2 linked regions of the Thermococcus kodakarensis KOD1 genome follow. The protein of the gene in region 2 binds, or shares a complex with, the protein of the main gene of each other region. Links are inferred from orthologs where the notes say so. Each region holds a gene or a part of one and is shown on either strand. Other genes may lie near its edges.

The links.
Region 1: TK_RS07470 (region 2) and TK_RS05325 share a complex: the UniProt entries of both Methanocaldococcus jannaschii proteins name them as parts of the RNA polymerase complex. The link is inferred for Thermococcus kodakarensis KOD1 from one-to-one orthologs.

What each region holds. Positions count from the first base shown.
Region 1 is NC_006624.1:951,333-954,643, forward strand. Bases 286-3,125 are described here. They hold TK_RS05325 (DNA-directed RNA polymerase subunit H), read right to left. Parts: upstream 1,910-3,125; coding sequence 1,661-1,909; downstream 286-1,660. Other genes in these bases: TK_RS05320 (DNA-directed RNA polymerase subunit B), read right to left, coding at 286-1,643; TK_RS05330 (protein disulfide oxidoreductase), read right to left, coding at 2,108-2,788; surR (sulfur metabolism transcriptional regulator SurR), read left to right, coding at 2,923-3,125. Also shown: more of TK_RS05320, read right to left, coding at 1-285; more of surR, read left to right, coding at 3,126-3,311. UniProt on the Methanocaldococcus jannaschii protein: DNA-dependent RNA polymerase (RNAP) catalyzes the transcription of DNA into RNA using the four ribonucleoside triphosphates as substrates.
Region 2 is NC_006624.1:1,323,157-1,326,500, forward strand. Bases 205-3,077 are described here. They hold TK_RS07470 (DNA-directed RNA polymerase subunit K), read right to left. Parts: upstream 1,792-3,077; coding sequence 1,618-1,791; downstream 205-1,617. Other genes in these bases: rpsB (30S ribosomal protein S2), read right to left, coding at 205-572; TK_RS07465 (hypothetical protein), read right to left, coding at 586-1,611; TK_RS07480 (DNA-directed RNA polymerase subunit N), read right to left, coding at 1,923-2,120; TK_RS07485 (30S ribosomal protein S9), read right to left, coding at 2,153-2,560; rplM (50S ribosomal protein L13), read right to left, coding at 2,571-2,999. In the rest of the region: more of rpsB, read right to left, coding at 1-204; more of TK_RS07495, read right to left, coding at 3,078-3,344. UniProt on the Methanocaldococcus jannaschii protein: DNA-dependent RNA polymerase (RNAP) catalyzes the transcription of DNA into RNA using the four ribonucleoside triphosphates as substrates.

The DNA of each region.
Region 1 (3,311 bases), 370 kb from region 2 along the record:
GCCCTTCTATCGGCCCTTATCCTCTCAACAAGCTTTCTGCCGTCTTCAACAGTTCCAATAAGGACACCGTTAAGGTAAACGCGATACAGGCCAGGCGCGGGCCTTCTCTCCTCTATGGGGACTACGCCCATCTTCATTAGGTATTCCCTAACTTCCCTCTCGGGAATTCCTGTGGTTATCTGGGACATGAGGGCAAGGTTCTTAACGAGACCACAGTTCGGACCTTCTGGAGTCTCTGTCGGACAGATTCTACCCCAGTGGGTTCCGTGAAGGTCACGGGCCTCGAAGTGCGGCTGATCCCTGCTGAGCGGGGAGGTAACGCGCCTGAGGTGTGAAAGGGTTGACATGTAGTTGGTCCTGTCGAGGAGCTGGCTGACACCCGTCCTTCCGCCCGGCCAGGAGCCGGTAGCCAATGCGTGTTCAATCCTCTCGCTCAGGACGTCGGGCCTTATGGAGTTCCTGACAAAGCGCTGGATGTTCTCAAAGGTGTACCTCTCGCCCTTCCTCTGGTAGGTCTTGGTCATCTGGTACTGCATGTCCTTGACGAGCTGACCAAAGGCGACGCGGAAGAGGTCTTTGAGGAGGTCTCCAGCGAGCTTGAGCCTCTTGTTGGCGTAGTGGTCCTTATCGTCTTCACCGCGGAGACCAAGTGAAAGTTCGAGAACCTTGAGGGCCATCATGCCGAGATAGTAGGCTTTGGCGCGCCTGTTTTCGGGATCAACACCCATATGGGGGAGAAGGTTGTTGTCTATGATGTGCTCGGCCCTCCTGAGCCTGTACTCCTTGGGTTGTCCTGGGAGGGCGAGCCTGCCGATGTAGTCAAGGGCCTCCTCCTGGGTGCTTATGTCGCTCGCGTCCTCGAGGTTGTCAAAGAGTACCTGCTGTATCCTCGGGTCGTCGCTGACTGCCTCGACTATCTCCTTATCTGTGAGGAGACCGAGGGCGCGCATCACATAGACGAACTTGACAGGCTTTGGAACGTTGGGTATCGTAACGTAGAGAATGCCGTCCTTCTTTCTTTCAACGGTAATGAGCGCTCTGTAACCGTGTCTGTACGAGAAGACCTTGGCAACAACCTTGTTCTGTCTCTCATCCCTCTCAACGAGGGTCTTGTTCGGGGCGAGGTCTTCGATAGAAACTATAACCCTCTCAGAACCGTTGATGATGAAGTATCCTCCAGGGTCCTTCGGGTCCTCGCCGAGCTTGATGAGTTCCTCGTCGCTCAAACCGTAGAGCCTGCAGGCCTTGGACTTGAGCATTATCGGGAGCTCTCCAATCCTGACCTCGACGGGCTCCTGCTCAATCCCGTTCACGACGGGTATCATCTCAAGGTAGAGCGGGGCGGAATATGTCAAGTTCCTTATCCTGGCGTCCATCGGGTAGAGGGGTCTCCTCTGGCCCTGGGCCTCCTGGAACTCGGGCTGTCCTATGCGGATCTTCCCGAACTTGACCTTGAAGTTCGGTATGTCTGGAACGACTTCCCCGAACTCGTTTACAACATCCTGAAGGCCGTGATCGATGAAAGCGTTGTACGAGTCAAGATGCTGCCTGACGAATCCCTTCTCCTTCCAGTAGGACTCCATAACAAGCCAGAGCTCATCAGGAGTTAGAGTGGGCTCGGTTACGGTAACTCCCCTGCTCATAACGTCTCACCCCAAAATCAGTCCTCCACAACAAGGCGGTAGTAGTAATAATAGCCCGCCGTGGGACTCTTTCTTTTGATCTCAATAACGTCGCCAGGCTTTGCGCCGAGAGCAACGACGGCAGGATCAGAGGCCTTTATCTGCGGGAGCTGGGATATCCTTATCCTGTACTTCTTGAGAAGCTCCTCTTTCTCCTCTTCGCTGAGGATTCTATGCTCGGGAACTAACACGTGATCGAATATGTTAAACTCTTTTTTCGCCGCCACCGAGAATTGCCCCCTTAACGTTTTTTACAGAACGATTCACTACCCCCCACCTGAGACTTCCTATATATAAGCTTTTCGAGTGGTATCTGGATGAAAGAGGTTTATATCGGTTGCGCAAAGTTTAAGAACCCTTGTGAGGCCGTTTTGAGTCCCATGATGGACTAAAGTGTACATAAGGGAAGATATAAAGGGAAGAAATCACTCGAGGGCAGCGAGGAGCTTCTCAAGGAACATCTTCTCGGGATAAGCTCCCTCAAACTGAACCTTGTCCTCGCCGTCCACCTGAATGACTATCTTCGGGACGGCCATGACGCTGTACTGGTCGGCCCACTCGGGGTACTCTATCGCCTCGACCATGTCGCCGAGTATCTTGCCCTTTCCGGCAAGGGTGTTCTCGATGGCGAACTTGTGGGCCATCCTGACCGCGAGCGGGCAGTACGGGCAGGTCGGAGTAACGAAGACGAGTATCCTGACGTCCTTATCAACACCGTGGATTGCCTCCTTGGTGTCCGGAGCGAGGTCGGTTGTGCCGTTGCTGACGTCAACGATGTCCTCAAGGAAGGCTCCGAACTCGTGGCCGGCTGGAAGGCCGAAGTACCTGACGCCCATGTCCTTGCCGTCCTGGGTTATGGTGGTGGCGGGAGCGCGGTCGATCCTGTACTGCTCGGCCAGCTTCTTGCCCTCCTCAGTGTCGAAGTCAACGACCTCGTAGCTCAGCTTGTCGGTGAGCTCGGAAAGCTCCTGGACGAGCTGCTTGAGCTGGTCGCAGTACTGGCAGTGCTCCTTCCCGACGAATACTATGAGCTTGACCGGGTTAGTCATCTTTGAGAAGAACTCCTCCTTAATTACCTTCTTGTCAGCATCGCTAATGAGTCCCATACCAAACACCTCCATCTAAAGGTTTATAACCAGCCGTGTGAAACCATCTTCAGCCTGGAATCCCCAGGTTTGCAACCTAAGGTTGAATGTTCACTATATAAACCTTACGTCACAGATTTGGGCAGGTGTTGGCCATGTCTGAACCAGACATCTTTTACATACTGGGGAACAAGGTGAGGAGAGATTTACTAAGCCACCTCACCTGTACTGAGTGCTACTTCAGCTTTCTCAGCAACAAGATGAGCGTTTCCTCGACGGCAGTCGCAAAGCACCTTAAAATCATGGAGCGCGAAGGGATTTTGAAGTCCTACGAAAAAGAAGGCCCGTTTCTCGGACCAGCGAGGAAGTACTATAACATCGATATAGCCAAAACTTACGTCGCCACAATAACACCAAACATCTTCTGGTACCGCGGCCTTGACCTCGGCGACGAGAGGAGTGGAGAAGTGGAAATAAACCTCGACCTTCTGAAGGAGAATCCCGAGAGCCTTCTTGAGATGGTAGAGCTGTTTATGAGGGTAAC
Region 2 (3,344 bases):
ACCGGTATCTTGAAGTCTTCCCTGCTCTCGATCTCCTTCCTGTTGTAGAGGACTTCCCTGGCAAGTATCCAGTAGATGAGGGCGAGAGCCTTCCTGCCCTTGTTGTTGGTTGGGATTGCGATATCAACGTAGCTCAGGAAGTTCTCGGTGTCAACGAGGGCCACTATGGGTATTCCAATCTCAACGGCCTCCTTAAGGGCCTGGTGGTCGGCCCTCGGGTCGGTAACTATGAGAACGTCGGGCTCAATGAAGTTCTTGACCTGAGGGTTGGTCATAGTTCCTGGAAGGAAACGACCGGGTATAGCTTTGGCGCCAGTGACCTCACCGAACTTCTTAACGGGCCTCTGGCCGTAGAGCCTGACGCTCACGGCAAGTATGCTCTCGGGGTCGAACTTGGCAAGGAACTTTCCAGCGACACGAAGCCTCTCATCGGTCTTCCTAACGTCGAGGACGTAGAGTCCGTCCTGCCTTACCCTGTATATGAACTTCTTCATGTCCTTGGTCTTCTGCTGGGTTCCGATGTGGACACCGGCAGCAAGGTACTGGTCGAGCGGAACGAGATACTCCTCCACCTTTCACACCTCCTCATCCTTCAAACGTTATCACCCTACCCCTTTCACCAAGGTCTTCGGCTATCCTTATCAGCTCGTTGAGCTTGGCGATGGAGTCCTTGCGGAGCACCACCGCCGGACACCTAAAGCCCACGGCCATGTGGGCGAGCGCCTCGTCGGAGGACTCAAAACGAGCCTCCGCGAGGATTGGAACAATCCTCTCCGACTTTGCGTCGTTAATAAGGTTGTATAAGTCGGTGAGCGTGCCCAGATTTATCGGCTTTATGGACAGGGCGTTGTAATAGCGCCTGTCTAGTATGTCCTTCTGGCGGAACAGGTACTCCCCATCTATAAAAACCCCGTGAGTTCCGGCAATAAGCTCAAGGAAGAGCTCCTCATCACCCATTGGCTTTAGATAAGCCACGTTGTTGTCTTCAACGAGGGTCAGCAGTTTTTCCATGTCCATGGGAGCCTTCTGGGCGAGTCCCAGGGCGACATCGAGACCGAGTTCACTGCTGGCTTTTTCTGTCGCCTCCGAGTATCCTTCAACAGTCGCCTCTTTGAGGTTGGAGAGCACGCCGTTTACGGCATCAACAACATCGGTTATCTCCATCAGGTCGCGCACCATTACGTAGTAGTCAAACTCACTGTCGCTCGCGAACTCAAGTATCGGGACTGGGAGTTCGGTGGTGAACGTCCCGCCAAGGTAAGTGTAGAGCGGAAGGTTCTTCTCGCTGGCTGCTGCCTTTGCCGTGGCAACCGATACGGCTAAGGCCGTGTTTGCACCGATGTGGCTGAAGTCCTCGGTGCCGTCTATCTCCCACAGATAGCTGTCTATAAGCTCCTGCTCCGTTGCGTCAAACCCGATAAGCTCTGGCCCTATTATCTCGTCAACCTCACTGACGGCCCTGTGGGCTTCCGCTATGTAGAGGTCAGGATTCTCGTCTACCGGGGCGGCGAACCTGCCAAAACCCGAGCTAGTTATAACGTCAACCTCAACCGAATACCTGCCGCCCCTGAGTACTGTTACCCTGCCGACTATGTTCTCTATCACCGTCATCTCTCATCAGCTCGGCCTTATTACGGTGATCGGTATCACACCCTTCTCGAACTCGAGGAGAGCCGCCTGAAGGGGAGTAATTCCCTCGGGTACATCGATTAGCACCGGGGCTCCCATCGCTATCTGGAGAGCCCTGGCTCCAATGATGCGGGCCTTTTCAAAGCGGGTGTACCTAAACACGACTACCACCCCACTTCCTGTGCACAGATCAAATTTTGGTGGGGCCGCCGGGATTTGAACCCGGGTCTCCGGCACCCCAAGCCGGGAGGATAGACCAAGCTACCCCACGGCCCCGCCCAGAAATGCGGTTTTTAGTAGACTTTATAAACCATTACCTGGTCGATCAGCTCTACGTGGCTCAGCAAGGTTCTCCTGCAGCAGTACCTCTCAACGCCGAGGTCGTCGAGGACCTTACCCGGGTCTTCCCCGGCCTCAACCCTCTTCTTGAACTCGTAGTACTTGTCTGCGAGCACCTTTCCGCAGGTGAAGCACCTGACGGGGACTATCATTTTTCACACCTCAAAGGGTTAAAGGAAAGGCATCAGCGGTATGACTTCTGCCTCTTGGCCCTCGGACCCTTGGTTGAGCGGTTGGGCTTGTGAGGCTCGGTTCTCCTGCTGTCGCCGACGAGCATTGTCCTGTCGTACTTCATAAACTTTTCCTTCAGGTTCATGTCGTTGGTCCACTCAACGAGGGCCCTGGCTATGGCAACTCTAGCTGCCTCAGCCTGGCCCATGAAGCCTCCGCCCTCAACCTTGACGTCTATGTCAACCCTGCTGACGATCTCTTCACCTGCAAGGATGAGCGGCTCCATGATGGTGAAGCGCGCTATCTCCGGCTCGATGATCTCGACGGGCTTGTGGTTGATCCTGACGCGGCCCTTTCCTTCCCTTATGGTGGCCCTCGCAACGGCCGTCTTCCTCTTACCAGCAGTCTGGATGACCCTCATCTTTCTCACCTCAGAACTTTCCACCGAGGAACTTCGCGACCTCTCCAACGGTAACGTACTTCGGAGTGGCAAGCCTCGACATGTGGGCCTCGCTTATGGTCTCGAACTCCTTGCCCTCGAACTCCTTGGGAACTCCGACGTAGACCTTGAGCCTCTTGAAGGCCTTCCTTCCGCGGTCGGTCTTCCAGGGGAGCATGCCCCTAACAGTTCTCCTGACGATCTCGTCGCTCCTCTTCGGATAGAACGGGCCCCTCCTCGGGTTGGTCCTGGTTCTGAGCTCGGTCCTCTGCTTGTACTTGGCGAAGATGTCCTCCCTGTTGCCGGTGATGATGGCCTTTTCGGCGTTGACGATGACTACCTCCTCGCCCTCGAGGAGCATCTTGGCGACCTTCGAGGCGAGCCTTCCGAGTATGAGTCCTTCAGCGTTAATTATCCTCATGGCCCATCACTCCATTATGATTACTCCACTACCCTTCGGGTTTCTCTCCATAAGCTCCTCAATGCTTATGGCCTCTCCACCGGCCTCGATTATCTTCCTCCTGGCTGCCTCGCTGAACTTCCAAGCTGCAACGACGACCTTGTGCTCAAGCCTTCCTGCACCGAGGACGCTTCCCGGGACGATAACAACGTCGCCCTCCTTGGTATAGCGGTTGATCTTGCTGATGTTCACCTCAGCCCTCTGCCTCCTGGGCCTCTCAAGGCGCCAGGCGATGTCCTTCCATATCTTGACTCCTTCCTCGTTTGACTTTTTCCTGAGGGTGCGGATGAGCCTTCTCAGGTTAAT